2 regions of the Synechococcus sp. R60.1 genome follow, and region 2 is predicted to be linked to the other one. Evidence: predicted binding sites of a transcription regulator. Region 2 holds the regulator's gene; the other holds the start of a gene.
The links. Region 2 encodes NtcA, which controls nitrogen genes in cyanobacteria. Its sites were predicted from a motif close to GTANCNNNNGNTAC; they were not measured.
Positions count from the first base shown of each region.

Region 1 (4,211 bases), on a different contig from region 2:
TGAGTTGCAGTGGATTGCTTTGCTGAAGTCGGCCAGTGCTTATGAAATGTACCGGAAATACAGCCGCCAACACCGCATCAATCCCAGAGAGGTGGCCTCTTTTCTCATTTTGGATCGGCAATTTCCCCGCTCTATTCAGTTTTGTCTTATTCACGCAGATCGATCCCTGCACCAAATCACCGGCACCCCAGCCGATACCTGGCGGGATCCCAGCGAGCGAGCTTTGGGCCGCCTGCGTTCTGAGCTGGACTACCTAACCATCGACGACATTATGGAGCAGGGCTTACATGAGTTTCTCGACAAATTGCAGCTACAAATGAACCACGTTGGCGATTGCATCTACGAAACTTTCTTTGCCATTCGCCCCTTGCAACCGTCTGAATCCTCTCTACTCTCTCAACGTCAAGCCCAACTGACATGAACGGCCTCGACTCTAAATGCAACGAGAAAAACAGGACACCTGGCCAATTGGGCTGGATCGGCAGCCGACGGGAGTAGATGAGGCAGCCTTTATTGCCGCCAATGCCACACTGATCGGCGATGTCCAACTTGCGGAAGCGGTGAGCATCTGGTACGGGGCCATCTTGCGGGGGGATCTCTCGCCCATTGTCATTGGCCGCCGCAGCAATATCCAAGATGGAGCCATTCTGCACGGGGATCCCGGACAGCCGACCCTGATTGGCGAGGAAGTGACCATAGGCCATCGAGCGGTCATCCACAGTGCCCACATCGAGGGGGGATGTCTGATCGGGATTGGGGCCGTTCTCTTGAGCGGGGTCACCATCGGGGCGGGCAGCATGGTGGGAGCTGGAGCGGTGGTCACCCGGTCTGTGCCACCTCGCTCTTTGGCGGCGGGGATCCCGGCCAAGGTTATCCGCACCCTCACCGAGGAAGAGGTCAAGCAACTGCGCCTTCACGCCCAGCACTACGTGGATTTGGCGCTTCAGCATGCCAGCTGCCTTGGTCAGTGGAGCAGATGTTCGGGCGAGCGGCTCTGAACCTATTTTGCCAGCCGTCTCTCAACAGCCGGGATCCGCGCAGAGCACCCAGGTATCTTTGCTGCCGCCCCCCTGGGAGGAGTTCACCACCAGAGATCCCTTCTTGAGGGCGACGCGGGTCAGCCCCCCTGGGTGAACGTAGATCTCTTTGCCGTAGAGGATATAGGGCCGCAAGTCCACATGACAGGGTTCTAGACGGGGGCCTTCTCCCCGATCCACCAAGGTGGGCACGCGAGAAAGGCACAGGGTGGGTTGGGCGATGTAGTTGCGCGGCTGGGCGCGGATTTTCTCAGCAAAAGCAGACCGCTCTGCCGGTGTGGCCTGGGATCCCATCAGCATGCCATAGCCGCCTGACTCGTTGGCTGCCTTCACCACCAGCTTGTCCAGGTTTTCCAGTACGTACGCCTGATCCTTAGGATCCCAGCAGAGGTAGGTGGGCACGTTGGGCAAAATGGCTTCCTCTCCCAGATAGTAGCGGATCATCTGGGGCACATAGGCGTAGATCACCTTGTCGTCCGCCACCCCCGTTCCCAAAGCGTTGGCGATCGCCAGCCGCCCCGACCGGTAGACCTCAAACAGGCCGGGTACCCCCAAGAGGGAATCAGGGCGAAAAGCAAGGGGATCGATGAAGTCATCGTCGATGCGGCGGTAGATCACATCCACCCGCTGCAGCCCTTTGGTGGTGCGCATTTGCAAATAGCCATCGGCCACCACCAGATCCCGCCCTTCCACCAGCTCCACCCCCATCTGCTGGGCGAGGAAAGAATGCTCGAAGTAGGCGGAGTTGTAGATGCCGGGGGTGAGCACCACCACCGTTGGGTTGGCTAGGTGCGGCACCAGGTTAAGCAGAGTATCCAACAAATGGCTAGGGTAATCGTCCACCGGGCGGATCCCCATGGTGTTGAACAGGGAGGGAAAGGTGCTTTTCATCACCCGCCGATTTTCCAGCACGTAGGAGATTCCCGACGGACAGCGCAGGTTATCTTCCAACACGTACCAAGTCCCGTCCCGATCCCGCACCAGGTCGGTGCCGGTGACGTGGCACCAAATTCTCCCCGGCGGGTTGAGCCCCACACAGGGCCGCAGAAATCCCTTGGCCGTTTCGATCAGCTCGGCAGGGATCACCCCATCCTTAAGGATCTTCTGGTCGTGATAGACATCGTCGATGAACAGGTTGAGGGCGTGGATGCGCTGCTTGAGACCCTTCTCCAGCCGCTGCCACTCGGAAGCCGAGACGATGCGGGGAATGATGTCAAAGGGGAAAATTCGCTCCGTGCCCTGGCTATCGCCATAGACGTTGAAGGTCACCCCCATTTGAAAGAGGGCCGCCTGCGCCGCCGCTTGCCGCTGCTGCAGTTCCCCTTCTTCCAGAGAATGAATGCGCTCAATCAGCGGGATCGCCTCAGGACGGGGCTGGTTACGCCCCAAAAACAGCTCGTCGTAAAACCCCTCGCCCGGGTCGTAGGCATCAAAACGCACGTCTGGGATCCCTGGAACGCTATCATCTTCTTCTACTGTTGGCGGCTCTGGATCTGCATAGTGTGCTTTCAGCTACTTTTAGCCTGGTAAAAAGAAAGGACTCCGTCCCGCGAACAGTGGGTTGGCCAAACCAGGGGGGGAGCTCTAGGGATCCGCCACCTCAAAGGCCCATAGCCCCCGCTCGGCAGGGATCCGATGCAACTGCCCCTTGGGAAAGCGCCGTTGCAGCTCTGCCCCTTGCTGATCCCATACTGCCTCATTCGTGAACAGGGTAAACGGCGGTTCTAGGTCTTGGCCGGGCAACGTCTCTGGGGAAAAAACCTTCACCTCCTGCTCCGGCCCAGCAAAAAATTGAATCCAGCTTTGCCAATAGTGGGGTTTCCCCCAGCCGAAATAGGGGTAGGCAGCGCTGGCGGCCAGATAGAAGCGGTAGTCGGGATCCCCTTGGCGAGCTGCCACATAGCGCCCGGTAGCCCCCACATCATTGCCTTGAGTCCAGCCTTTGTGGACAAAGTCTCCAAAAATGGCCAGGTTCCACCCCCCAATCAGCAGGATTGCCCCCGCCATCGCCGCCGCCGGCAGCCAACTCCCGGCCCGGGATCCCCAGCGTTCCAGGAGACCTGCCAGCACTTGGATCCCTTCCAAGGTTAGATAGGCTACAAAGGGCAGGATCACCAGCAGGCGGGTGTAGTTGGGGGCTTTGGTGATGGCCAAGCTAAACAGCAGGTAGAGAAATAGGAAGCTGCCGATACAGAGCCAGTCGTGGGGCTGGCTGCGCTTCTTGAAAAGGCGGTAGAGGCCGGATCCCAGCCCCAGCCAGATCAAAATCCCCGTCAAGGGATCCACAAAAGCATGGCCGTAGTTGGGATAGATGTAGCCGCGGTCGTGCTGGCCGGGGTCGTTGAACATACTCAGGCCGTTGAAGATGTTGCGCCAGACCGCCTCCTCCGGGGTAGCCGCATTCACCCACATCTGCTGTAGGGCCCGCCCCTCCGGGAAAAAGAGAAATTGTTGGCGAGAGTACTCGGCGCTCACCGCAGGTGCTGTGACTGTGGCCACCAGAATGGGCCCAGCCACCAGAAAAAAGCCCAGCGCCGCGGGCACCGTCAGCTTAGCCAGGACCCAGAGGGGATTAGCTTGCTTGTTTTCTCCTCGGAGATCCTCCCGGCCCAGGAGCAGGTACAGAACTCCAAACAGCAACCCCAGCAGGATCACCACCCGCCCCGGCAAATAGCCGTACAGAGAGAAGCCCGCCGCCCCTCCCCCCAGATAGAGCAGCAGGGGGTTTTTCTCCCGCACCCCCTTCAAGATCAAGGCCAAGGCTGCACACTCCACCAGCACAATCAGGTTTTCCCGCATGGCCATGCGGCTGATGCCCAGCAAGGCGTGGTTGGATCCCAAGAGGGCCGCCCCCGCCAAAGCCAGCCGGGATCCCCAAAATGCCCGAAAAAACCCGTAAGCCACCAAAATGGTGATCACCCCGAAGGCGGCATGTACCGTGCGCACATTGAGCAGCGTGACTCCCCCCATCAGCCGCGTCAGGCCGCCGAAGAGGCTGAACATGAAGCGGGGGAAATAGAAATACTCCGGCATCAGCCCAAAGATATCGGGATAGCGCACCCCTGAGGCGCGACGGGCCATGGAGGTGATCACAATCTCGTCAGTATTGATCTGAAAAGGGATGTTGGGCAGGTCGTAGAGGTAGATCGGGGCAAAGACCAACACCAACAGCCC
Region 1 is NZ_JANSIA010000059.1:11,978-16,188, forward strand. It holds gene NW834_RS09240 (alpha-E domain-containing protein) at 1-421, shown strand, start outside; gene NW834_RS09245 (gamma carbonic anhydrase family protein) at 438-998, shown strand; gene NW834_RS09250 (circularly permuted type 2 ATP-grasp protein) at 1,020-2,477, opposite strand; gene NW834_RS09255 (glycosyltransferase family 39 protein) at 2,622-4,211, opposite strand, start outside.
Region 1: the regulator NtcA is predicted to act here: its motif matches at 2,540-2,553, upstream of NW834_RS09250 (circularly permuted type 2 ATP-grasp protein).

Region 2 (4,211 bases):
GGGCTGGGGTTGGGGCGGCTGAATTGGGCTTTGAGGGTGAGGCCAAAGGGGTGTAGGTAAGTGTTGTAGTCTAGCTCTTCCGTGCCTTCCACATAGGCGGAGAAAAACCGGCCAAGATCGGCACCGGCTGCCCGCTCAAACGCCTCCCGCAAGTCTTGGTCGCTGTAGCCCTTCTCTGACCGACCAAAGCGCTGCCACAGATCCTGCAAAGCCGTATCCAGGGATCCCTGACCGCCGGAAAGGTGGCGAATGTGCAGATCCAGCAGCCAACAGACCAAAGCCCCTTTTAAGTAATAAGAAACCTGGCTGTTGAGGGTGTTTTCGTGGGGGCGGTAGAGTTTGATCCAGGTGTCGAAGCTGGACTCCCGCAGCGATTGCACGGCCCGGCCCGGAGTACGCTGCAAGCGGCCAATCTGTTCGGAAAGAACTTTTAAAAAATCGCCGGCACTGAGGATCCCTGCCCTCAATAAGATGACGTTTTCGTAATAGCTGGTCGCCCCCTCACAAAACCACAGACATTCCAGATAATTTTCCTGGTTGTAATCGATCTTTTCCAATGCCAGAGGACGCAGACGCTTGACATTCCAGGCATGAAACAACTCGTGGGCCATCAGAGCCAAAAACCGACGATAGGACTCTGGCTGATGCAGCTCTAGCCCAGAGTAAAGAAGGGTGGTGCTGTACTTGTGCTCAAGGCCACCAAATCCTCCCGGCGACAAATGCACAATGAACCAGTAGCGGTCGTAGGGTAGCCCACCAAAAAATGCGGCTGTGGTTTCGACAATGGCCTTGGCATCGGCAACGGCCCGATCGACATCCAGAGTGCCCGACCCCCAAACCACAAGGTAATGTGGGATCCCTTCCACCTCAAACGATTGCATCCGATGCAGGCCCACCTCCACCGGGCTATCCACCAGCTCGTCATAGTCCTCTGCCACAAAAGACTGGCCGGAAGTGGGATCCTCAGAAGGAGAGGTCAAGGGCCGCAAACTGGTGGCGATGCGCCAATCGGGCTTGGGGGGGATCACCGTCAAGGTGTAAGGTTCCCGCTCGCGACCGGGCACGTAGAGGAAGAGCGCTGCCCCGTTGAAATAGGCGTGGGTCAAATCCAGATGGTTTGTGCGCACCGTCAGCTCATAGGCATAGACCCGGTAGCACACCTTCACGGCAGAACAGCCCGGCGGATCGATCTGCCAGGTGTTCTTGTCCACCTTCCGCCAGGCCAAAGGGATCCCTTGCTCAGTTGCCGCCTGAAACTCCTGCACATGACGGGCATACTCCCGCACCAGGTAGGATCCCGGCGTCCACACCGGCAGTCGCAGCCGCAAAGGCACCTCTGGATCCACCTCTTGGATCTGCAGTTCCACCTCCAGCAGGTGATTGGCCGGATCCGGCATCCGCACTGTGAAATGCTGGCGGCTCAGTTGAGAAGGTGCAGCAACAACAGCCTCCGGGCTCCCCATAGATAGATAGATAGATAGAATGTTCCAACCCACTCCACTCTCTACCGCCAAGGGCCGACGCAACCCCCAGCGACAATGGCTCTTATCCTAACCCCTGCTTTCGGTTGGGGATCCCTTTCTGGGGCAAAAACGAGACTCAAAAATGTAGCACGTGCTACAAAGATGCCTGGGCAGAACCTTCTACTTTAGGGTAAATCTTGGTATCATCATCGATTCTGAAGTCAAGGGGTTGCAACCTAGCCTAATGCTTCTAGATTGATCTTAATAGGTTGATCTTAGGTATAAACTGACCTTAAAAGGTTAATGAGTATGGCGGTGGCCGTAGCGGAAAAATCTCTGATCACAGCCTTCAAGCAATTGGGAGGCCCTCACCATCCTCCGGTTATCGAAACGTTTGAGCGCGGGAAGACCATTTTTTTTCCAGGGGATCCGGCGGAGCGGGTTTACTTTTTGGTAAAGGGAGCGGTTAAGCTCTCGCGGGTCTACGAAATGGGGGAGGAAATCACCGTCGCCCTCCTACGCGAAAACAGCATCTTCGGCGTGCTCTCCTTTATCACGGGACAGCGCTCCGACCGCTTTTATCACTCGGTGGCTTTTACGCCTACCGAGTTACTCTCTCTACCGATCGAGCAGGTGGAAAAATCCTTGCAGGAGAACGCCGAACTGGCCATGTTGCTGGTTAAAAGCCTGTCGTCCCGCATTTTGCAAACGGAGATGATGATCGAGACGCTGGCTCATCGCGACATGGGATCCCGTCTGGTCAGCTTTTTGTTGATCCTCTGTCGCGATTTCGGAGTGCCTGGCCCGGATGGGGTCACCATCGATCTCAAGCTGTCTCACCAGGCCATTGCCGAGGCCATTGGCTCAACCCGCGTCACCATCACCCGCCTGTTGGGAGAGCTGCGCAAGAAGAAGTACATCTCCATTCACAAGAAGAAGATCACCGTACACGACCCGATGCGGCTGAGCCATCGCTTTGCCTAGAAGGAAGAGGAGAACACCTCCTGAGTAGCACCTTGCCCAGGCAAACCCCGCTCGATGGTTGGTTGAAGCTCTACCCGGCTTATGTTCAGTCTACTGCTGCAGCCTTGAAGAATCTCTATACCTAAAGGACAGACTTAAAGTTTTCTGGAAGCTGACCGGATCGCGGGCAAAAACCTACTAGTCTATGGGGGGATCTGGCTTTGGCCAGAGCTATCTAGCCAATTGCTGAGGTGTAACTGTGGAAACAGCCATCGAGTGGATTACCGCCCATGAGATCCTCGACTCGCGAGGGCGTCCCACCCTAGAAGCCCTGGTGGGTCTAGCCAATGGGGCAACGGGCTTGGCGCAGGTTCCCAGCGGTGCTTCGACCGGCACCTTCGAGGCCCACGAGCTGCGGGATGGGGATCCCAAACGCTACGGCGGTAAGGGTGTGCTGAGGGCGGTGGAAAACATCCTTGGCCCCATCCAGTCGGAGCTGCAGGGAGAAGATGCCCTCAACCAAGCCCGTATTGACCAGTTGCTGATCGACCTGGACGGCACCCCCAACAAGTCCCGCCTGGGGGCCAACGCTATTTTGGCAGTTTCTCTGGCGACAGCCAAAGCGGCTGCGGAAGCAGTGGGCTTGCCTCTTTACAAATACCTGGGGGGGCCCTTTGCCAACCTGCTGCCGGTGCCGCTGATGAACGTGCTCAACGGCGGCGCCCACGCCGACAACAACGTCGATATTCAAGAATTTATGCTTGTGCCCATTGGAGCGGCCAGCTTTCGCGAGGCGCTGCGCTACGGGGCTGAGGTGTTTGCGGTACTAAAACAAGTGCTGCAGCAGAAGGGGCTGTCCACCGGTGTGGGGGATGAAGGGGGGTTTGCTCCTGATCTCGACTCCAATGCGGCGGCTTTGGATCTGCTGATGACGGCTATTGAACAGGCAGGCTACAAACCGGGAGCAGATATCGCCTTGGCCTTGGATGTGGCCGCCAACGAGCTGCTGCAGGATGGGCAATATCACTTTGAGGGCAAAGCCCACAGCGCGGCTGATATGGTGGCTTACTACCAGCAACTGCTGGCCAACTATCCCATCCTTTCCATTGAAGATGGGCTAGCGGAAGAAGACTGGGCCGGTTGGCAAGCCATGACCGCTCAACTGGGATCCCGGGTACAGCTGGTGGGAGATGACCTGTTTGTAACCAACCTGACCCGCCTGCAAAAGGGTATCGACAGCGCCGCCGCCAACGCCATTTTGATCAAGCCCAACCAAATCGGCACCCTGACGGAGACCGTCTCGGCCATCCAATTGGCAGTTCAAGCCGGCTTTCGCACCATCATCAGCCACCGCTCTGGCGAGACGGAAGACACCACCATTGCCGACTTGGCGGTGGCCACCCGTGCCGGGCAGATCAAAACCGGATCCCTCTGCCGCAGCGAGCGCATTGCCAAGTACAACCAACTGCTGCGCATCGAAGACGAGCTGGGGGAAGCGGCAGTTTATGCCGGTCGGGTGGGCCTGGGTCCTAGAGCTCGCTAACTTCCCGTTCCGTCCCAGGGGATCCCTAGCACCTGCACCAAAAAGGCCCAGCGGTCGGCAGCTTCCTCAATCAGCTTGCTGGTGGGCTTGCCGGCCCCGTGCCCTGCCTTGGTGTCGATGCGGATGAGGATGGGCTGGGATCCCCCCTGGGCTGCCTGCAGGGCAGCGGCAAACTTGAAGCTGTGGGCGGGCACCACCCGGTCGTCGTGATCTGCGGTGGTGATCAGGGTGGCGGGATAGGC
Region 2 is NZ_JANSIA010000103.1:5,345-9,555, reverse strand. It holds partial or broken gene NW834_RS12215 (M61 family metallopeptidase) at 1-1,463, opposite strand, end outside; gene ntcA (global nitrogen regulator NtcA) at 1,773-2,447, shown strand; gene eno (phosphopyruvate hydratase) at 2,686-3,969, shown strand; gene NW834_RS12200 (prolyl oligopeptidase family serine peptidase) at 3,966-4,211, opposite strand, start outside.